Regions from separate parts of the Dermacoccus barathri genome, predicted to be linked through region 1. Evidence: predicted binding sites of a transcription regulator. Region 1 holds the regulator's gene; the other holds the start of a gene.

Evidence for each region. Region 1 encodes LexA, which represses DNA repair genes until DNA is damaged. Its sites were predicted from a motif close to TCGAACANNTGTTCGA; they were not measured.
Region 2: ruvC (crossover junction endodeoxyribonuclease RuvC) is a predicted target of LexA. The motif match lies at 1,511-1,526, and genes of this name have one in related genera.

What each region holds. Positions count from the first base shown of each region.
Region 1 is NZ_JADCTK010000004.1:285,308-288,705, reverse strand. Features, by position in the region: gene IM689_RS09390 (LysR family transcriptional regulator) at 1-455, opposite strand, end outside; gene IM689_RS09385 (Sir2 family NAD-dependent protein deacetylase) at 525-1,364, shown strand; gene lexA (transcriptional repressor LexA) at 1,378-2,097, opposite strand; gene IM689_RS09375 (LysM peptidoglycan-binding domain-containing protein) at 2,364-2,777, shown strand; gene nrdR (transcriptional regulator NrdR) at 3,025-3,398, shown strand, end outside.
Region 2 is NZ_JADCTK010000004.1:48,757-52,154, reverse strand. Features, by position in the region: gene IM689_RS08345 (potassium transporter Kup) at 1-443, opposite strand, end outside; gene IM689_RS08340 (YebC/PmpR family DNA-binding transcriptional regulator) at 651-1,424, shown strand; gene ruvC (crossover junction endodeoxyribonuclease RuvC) at 1,598-2,245, shown strand; gene ruvA (Holliday junction branch migration protein RuvA) at 2,242-2,847, shown strand; gene ruvB (Holliday junction branch migration DNA helicase RuvB) at 2,844-3,398, shown strand, end outside.

The DNA of each region.
Region 1 (3,398 bases):
CCGTCGTAGGAGAACGCGACTGCAACATCGCAATCTCCCGCCCGAAGCGCCGCGAGTGACTCCGGCGGCTCCGCTTCCGCGAAGGTGACCTGAACGTCGGGGTAGCGCTGCTTGACGAGCGACAGCGCTCGTGGGACGACGGTCGACGAGGCCGAGGGGAAGGCCATGAGGCGCACTCGTCCCGCCCTCAGGCCGGCGATCGAGGCCACTTCGCCCTCCGCCGCCTCGAGAGCGGCGAGCACCGGAGTGGCTGTGCGGGCGAGCACGTGGCCCGCCTCGGTCAGACGCACCGAACGTCCGAGGCGCTCGACGAGAGCCGTGCCCGTCTTGTCCTCCAAGCGGCGCACCATCTGGGACACGGCAGGCTGGGAGTAGCCCAGGGAAGCAGCGGCAGCGGTGAAGCTACCCTCCTGGGCAATGGCTTTCATGACCCGAAGGCCGGCGGCGTCGATCATCCGTAGAGAATAACCCGGCGTTATCGGATGTTGTAGTTTCTATCGATCGTCGTATGAGAGGGGCCACCTGTGACTGCAGAGTTGGCGGAGTTCGTCGCGCAGGGCGACCTGTTCGTGCTCACCGGGGCGGGTCTCTCGACCGAGTCGGGCATTCCCGACTACCGCAAGCCTGACGGCACCCGCCGAACGGTTCCCATGACGTTCCAGCAGTTCCTCAGCGGGGACGACGCGCGCCGACGCTACTGGGTTCGCAGCGCCGTCGGGTGGGAACGTTTCGCCGCGGCTCGGCCCAACGGCGGCCACCACGCTGTTGCAGCCTTGCAGCGCGCAGGTCTCGTGCAACACCTCGTGACGCAGAACGTCGACGGTCTTCATGCGGCCTCCGGAGCGGACGCCCTCGAACTGCACGGTTCGCTCTCCTCGGTGCAGTGCGTCGAGTGCGGCAGCCGCTCGGATCGAGCGGAGTTCCAGGGGCGCATCCGCGACGCCAACCCGAACCTCCCGCGCGACGTGGCCCTGTTGGCCGACGGAGACGCCGAGGTTGCCCGGAGTGCGCAGGATGCCTTCGTCCTCGTGGCATGTCCGCACTGCGGCTCGCTCGTCGTCAAGCCCGACGTCGTGATGTTCGGCGAGAGCGTGCCCACCGCGACGGTTGAGCACTGCTACGCGCAGCTCGAACTGTCACGGGCGGTTCTCGTTCTCGGAAGTTCGCTCAAGGTGATGTCGGGCTTCCGGTTCGTCTCGGCCGCGCTTAAGTCGGGCAAGCCCGTGGCCCTGGTCGGTCTGGGAAGCATGCGCGGTTCGGAGCGCGCCGATCTCGTGCTGCACGAACCGCTTGGTGCCACCCTCACCGCGACATGCGAACGCCTCGGCCTGCAGGTGCAGACCGAGGCGAACGCGACGACGTGAGGGTGGGCGAAAGTCAGACGCTGCGCAGCACCGCCGTGACCTTGCCCATGATGCTGGCTTCGTCGCCGTCGATCGGCTCGTAGTTCTCGTTCGCGGGCAGGAGCCACGTCTTGCCGTTCGTGCGCTTGAACGTCTTCACGGTGGCCTCGCCGTCGAGCAGCGCAGCCACGATCTCACCGTTGGACGCCTCCGGCTGCTGGCGCACGACGACCCAGTCGCCGTCGCAGATGGCGGCTTCGATCATCGAGTCGCCGACGACCTTGAGCAGGAACAGTTCGCCGTCACCGACGATCTGACGGGGGAGGGGGAACACGTCCTCGACGGCCTGCTCGGCCAGGATCGGCCCGCCGGCGGCGATGCGTCCGACGACGGGGACGAAGGAGGCCTGCGGACGCTCGTTGCCCGAGTCGGTCTCGTCGTACGTGCTCTCGGACGCTGCACGCACCGAGGTGCCTCCGCGGTAACCGCGGGTGTCGGCGCCGTCGTCGGGAGAGACGACCTCCATGGCGCGAGGGCGGTTGGGGTCGCGACGCAGGTAACCCTTGCGCTCGAGCGTGGCGAGCTGGTGTGCGACGGAGCTCGGGCTCGTCAGCCCGACGGCCTCACCGATCTCGCGCAGACTCGGCGGGTAACCGCGCTCGTCGACCGAGCGCCGGATGACGGTGAGCACTTTCTGCTGGCGCGGGGTCAGTTTGCCCTTCGCGCGGTTGTTCATGGAGTGGACCTCACCCATGGCGTCTCCTCACATCGACGAAAACAGTGATCTCGCGGACGCGGACCTCGGTGCGGAGCCCTGATTCTCCCCGGAATTCCGGGGTTGTCGGTGGCCGCTGATTCGGTGTGAGCGTTCGGGATCAACGTAGGCACCACCGTACACAGTTTTCGCAAACATGTACGAGAAACACGCCGCCGACGGCCTTGCTTTCGAACGTTTGTGTCGTACAGTTGTTCTATCGCACGGATGTTCGATGCATCCGCGCCGAGTCAGGAGGAATGAACATGAGTGCTGTGCCCAGTCTGGACGCCCCGGCGGTCGCGCCGAGCCCCCGTCGTCACCTGCACCTCGTTCCGTCGGGGCCTGCGGTCGTCGATTCCCTTGAGGGTGGTCGTAGCACGCGGCGCGCCCCGTTGACGCGTCGTGCCGTTCTCGCTCGCCGTCGCTTCGCCGCCCTTCTGGCGCTTCTGGTTCTCGTCGGCGGTGGCCTCCTTGCGGCCAAGGCCGTGGCCGAAGCTAACCCTGCCGGTGGCGCGACGTCGGTCACGGTGAAGGACGGGGAGACCCTTTCTCAGATCGCCGCTCGTGAGCTGCCGTCCCTGCGTAACGACCGTGGTGTCGTGGCCATCCAGGAGGCCAACAACATGAGCTCGATGCACGTTCAGGCCGGCCAGCGAATTCTCGTTCCGGCAGGCTGAGCGGCCCCCTCGGCGTGTCGCTGGGGCGAGCCGCACATCTTTTCCGCGTCATTGCTGGGGTTGGTGCGCCGGGTTTGCCGACACGGTTGCGAGCGGTCGCCAACGCAACCTAGGATTCCTAGATGTAGGGCATAGGCGCCCTAATGCCCCCAACATGTGGTTGTTTGCGGAAGAATTACCGCGATGCCGGTGTTGGGGTTCATACCGTCACGAGGCGGTGGAATCCTGCGATCGAGAGGCGTGGCACGTGCACTGTCCCTTCTGCCGCAACGCCGACTCCCGTGTGGTCGACTCCCGTTCGACCGAGGACGGCACCTGCATCAAGCGTCGCCGCCAGTGCCCCGACTGCGGCAAGCGTTTCTCCACCGTCGAGACCGCGAGCCTCACGGTCGTCAAGCGCTCCGGTGTGAGCGAACCCTTCTCTCGCGACAAGGTCATGTCGGGCGTGCGCAAGGCCTGCCAGGGCCGCCCGGTTTCCGACGATCAGCTCGCCGTCCTCGCTCAGCAGGTGGAGGAGTCGATCCGCTCCAAGGGGGCTGCGGAGATCGACGCCCACGATGTCGGCATCGAGATCCTCGGCCCGCTGCGCGAACTCGACCATGTCGCGTACCTGCGGTTCGC
Region 2 (3,398 bases), 240 kb from region 1:
GCCGACATGACGGAGATGGCGGGGGTGATCACGCTGTCGCCGAAGAACAGCGATGCTCCGATGACGCCGAGAAGCATGACGACGCTCCAGCGCTTGCCGCCCTTGGGCACTCCCTGGCGCACGAGCGCCGCGAGCGCCATGATGCCGCCCTCGCCGTCGTTGTCGGCGCGGAGCACGAAGAGCACGTACTTGATCGTCACGATGATGGTGAGCGACCAGAACATCCAGGAGATCGTTCCGTAGATGTCTGCCTCGTTGGCGATGACGGCGTTGTGGCTGGCGTTGAACACGCTCTGCACGGAGTACAGGGGGCTCGTGCCGATGTCGCCGAAGACGACACCGAGCGCGCCGAGCACGAGCGCGCCGGCACCCTTCTTCCGGTGCCCACCGGCCCGCTCGTCAGTTTCCGCAGTGACCGACGCGGACCCGTTCGAAGATGTCACGTCCGAAAGTATGAACCTGCAGTGGCGTGTCGCGGCAACTGTGGTTCACCTGAGCAGATGTGAGGCGAGGAGCGCACCCCGTTAGACTGCCGACAGATCTGACGGGTGGACGCGCGTGTCGTCGTGAGCCGCCCCGCGGGCCTTCGGCGAAGGAGCACCGCGACAGAACCCCAGAGGAACGGCACGACGGACCAGCGAGAGGGAGACATGAGCGGCCACTCCAAATGGGCGACGACGAAGCACAAGAAGGCTGCGATCGACGCCAAGCGCGGCAAGCTGTTCGCCAAGCTCATCAAGAACATCGAGGTTGCGGCCCGTTCCGGTGGCGGCGACCCGGCCGGTAACCCGACGCTGTACGACGCCATCCAGAAGGCGAAGAAGTCGTCGGTTCCCAACGACAACATCGACCGCGCCGTCAAGCGCGGTTCGGGCGCAGAGGCCGGTGGAGCCGAGTACCAGGCCCTCATGTACGAGGGTTACGCCCCTGGCGGCGTCGCCGTGCTCATCGAGTGCCTGACGGACAACAAGAACCGCGCCGTCGCCGAGGTTCGCACCGCTCTGCAGAAGAACGGCGGCTCGATGGCCGACTCCGGTTCGGTCGCCTACCTGTTCAACCGCAAGGGCGTCGTCATCGTGCCCAAGGACCAGGGAGACAAGGACGACGCGACGGAGGACGGCGTCCTCGAGATCGTCCTCGAGGCCGGTGCCGAGGAGGTCAACGACCTTGGTGAGTCCTTCGAGATCGTCTCCGAAGCGGGCGACTTCGTGGGTGTGCGTGAGGCGTTGCAGTCGGCCGGTATCGACTACGACTCCGCCGAGGCCTCGTGGATGCCGTCGATGGAGGTTCCCCTCGACAAGGACGGCGCGAAGAAGATGTTCCGTGTCATCGAGGCACTCGAGGACAGCGACGACGTGCAGAACGTCTTCGCCAACGGTCAGGTCTCGGACGAGGTTCTCGCCGAACTCGACGCCGAGGACTGATCGGCAAGCACGTCACGAGCGGAAGGCGGCTCGACCCTCGGCGGGTCGGGTCGCCTTCGGCGTGTGCGACGGTAGAGTGATCGGGTGCGAACAGGTGTTCGCATCGACTCATCGTCTTGTCATCTTGTTGGTCAGGTGCCGGGGCGGTCCCGTCAGCGGAAGGAGCGTTGCGCATGCGTGTGCTCGCCGTTGACCCCGGTCTGACGCGCTGCGGCGTCGGAGTGGTTCAGGGCGCTCCCGGCGGTCGCCTGCAGATCGTCACGGTCGGCGTGATCCGCACCGGTGCGGACACCCCACTGCATGAGCGTCTTCACGAGTTGCAGGTGGAACTCGAGGCCGTCTTCGAACGCACCAGGCCGGACGCCGTCGCCGTCGAGCGCATGTTCGCCCGAAACGACGTCTCGACCATCATGGGCACCGCCCAGGCCTCCGCCGTTCCGATGCTCGCTGCTGCGTCGCGCGGGTTGCCGCTCGGTCTGCACACGCCGTCCGAGGTGAAGGCAGCTGTCACGGGCAACGGGCGGGCCGACAAGGGTCAGGTGACGGCCATGGTGACGCGCATCCTCGGTCTCGAGAGCGCCCCCAAGCCCGCTGACGCCGCCGACGCTCTGGCTCTTGCCATCTGTCACCACTGGCGTGGTGCGGGTGCCGCCCGTCGGGCCAACACCGACGGCGAGCGTCCGCTCGCCCCGGCGGCGGCCCAGTACCGTGCCGCAGAAGCTGCGGCGGCGCGTCGATCCCGTTCGGCGGCCAAGCAGTATCGTGAGCCGCTGCGCTCGTCCGCCTCCCGCGACGCCACCACCCGAGGAGCCCGTCCATGATCTCCAGCCTCACCGGCGCCGTCGCAGCAGCGACGCTCGACACCGTGGTCCTCGAGGTCGGGGGAGTCGGGCTGCTCGTCCACACCACGCCTGCGACGGCCGCCTCGGCGCGCCCGGGGGAGTCGATGCGCCTGGCGACGTCGCTGGTGGTGCGTGAGGACTCGCTCACCCTCTTCGGCTTCGCCGGTGACGACGAACGCGCCCTGTTCGAGCAGGTGCAGACCGTCAGTGGTGTCGGGCCGCGCCTCGCCCTGGCGATGCTGGCCGTTCACGACCCGGCGCAGCTGTCGTCGGCCATCGCGACAGGCAACGTCACCGCCTTGACGAAGGTGCCCGGCATCGGCAAGAAGGGCGCCGAGCGCATCGTCCTCGAACTGCGCGACAAGGTCGTGCCCGTCGGTACGGGCGAAACACAGGCCACGCCCGAGGTACCTGCCGCGACGACGCCGGGTGACTCGCAGGTGGCAGAGGCGCTCGTGGGGCTCGGCTGGAGCGCCAAGCAGGCCGATGACGCCGTGGCCAAGGTCGCCAAGCTGCCCGAGGCCGACGGCGCCACGACGCCCGTCCTGCTGCGCCTGGCCCTGCGGGAGCTCGGCCGATGAGCCCGGCGCACTTCGAGGACCACAGCGCCGACATCTCGCCGCGCCTCGTCGACCCGCACGGTTCTGAGGACGAGCAGCAGCTCGAAGCGGCCCTGAGGCCGAAGAAGCTGGCCGACTTCCCCGGTCAGGAGCGGGTGCGTGATCAGCTCGGTCTCGTGCTCGAGGCCGCGCGCCGACGCGGTGCGCCGCCGGACCACGTCCTGCTCTCAGGCCCTCCCGGGCTCGGTAAGACGACGCTCGCCATGATCGTGGCGAGCGAGCTCGAGGCCCCTATTCGCATCACGAGCGGACCAGCCATCCAGCACGCGGGTGACCTGGCGGCCATCCTCAGCTCTCTCACCGAGGGCGAGGTGCTCTTCCTCGACGAGATCCACCGCATGGCCCGCCCGGCGGAGGAGATGCTCTACCTCGCGATGGAAGACTTCCGCGTCGACGTCATCGTCGGCAAGGGGCCGGGCGCAACGGCCATCCCGCTCGAACTGCCGCCGTTCACCGTCGTCGGCGCCACCACGCGTGCGGGGCTGCTGCCCGCGCCGCTGCGTGACCGCTTC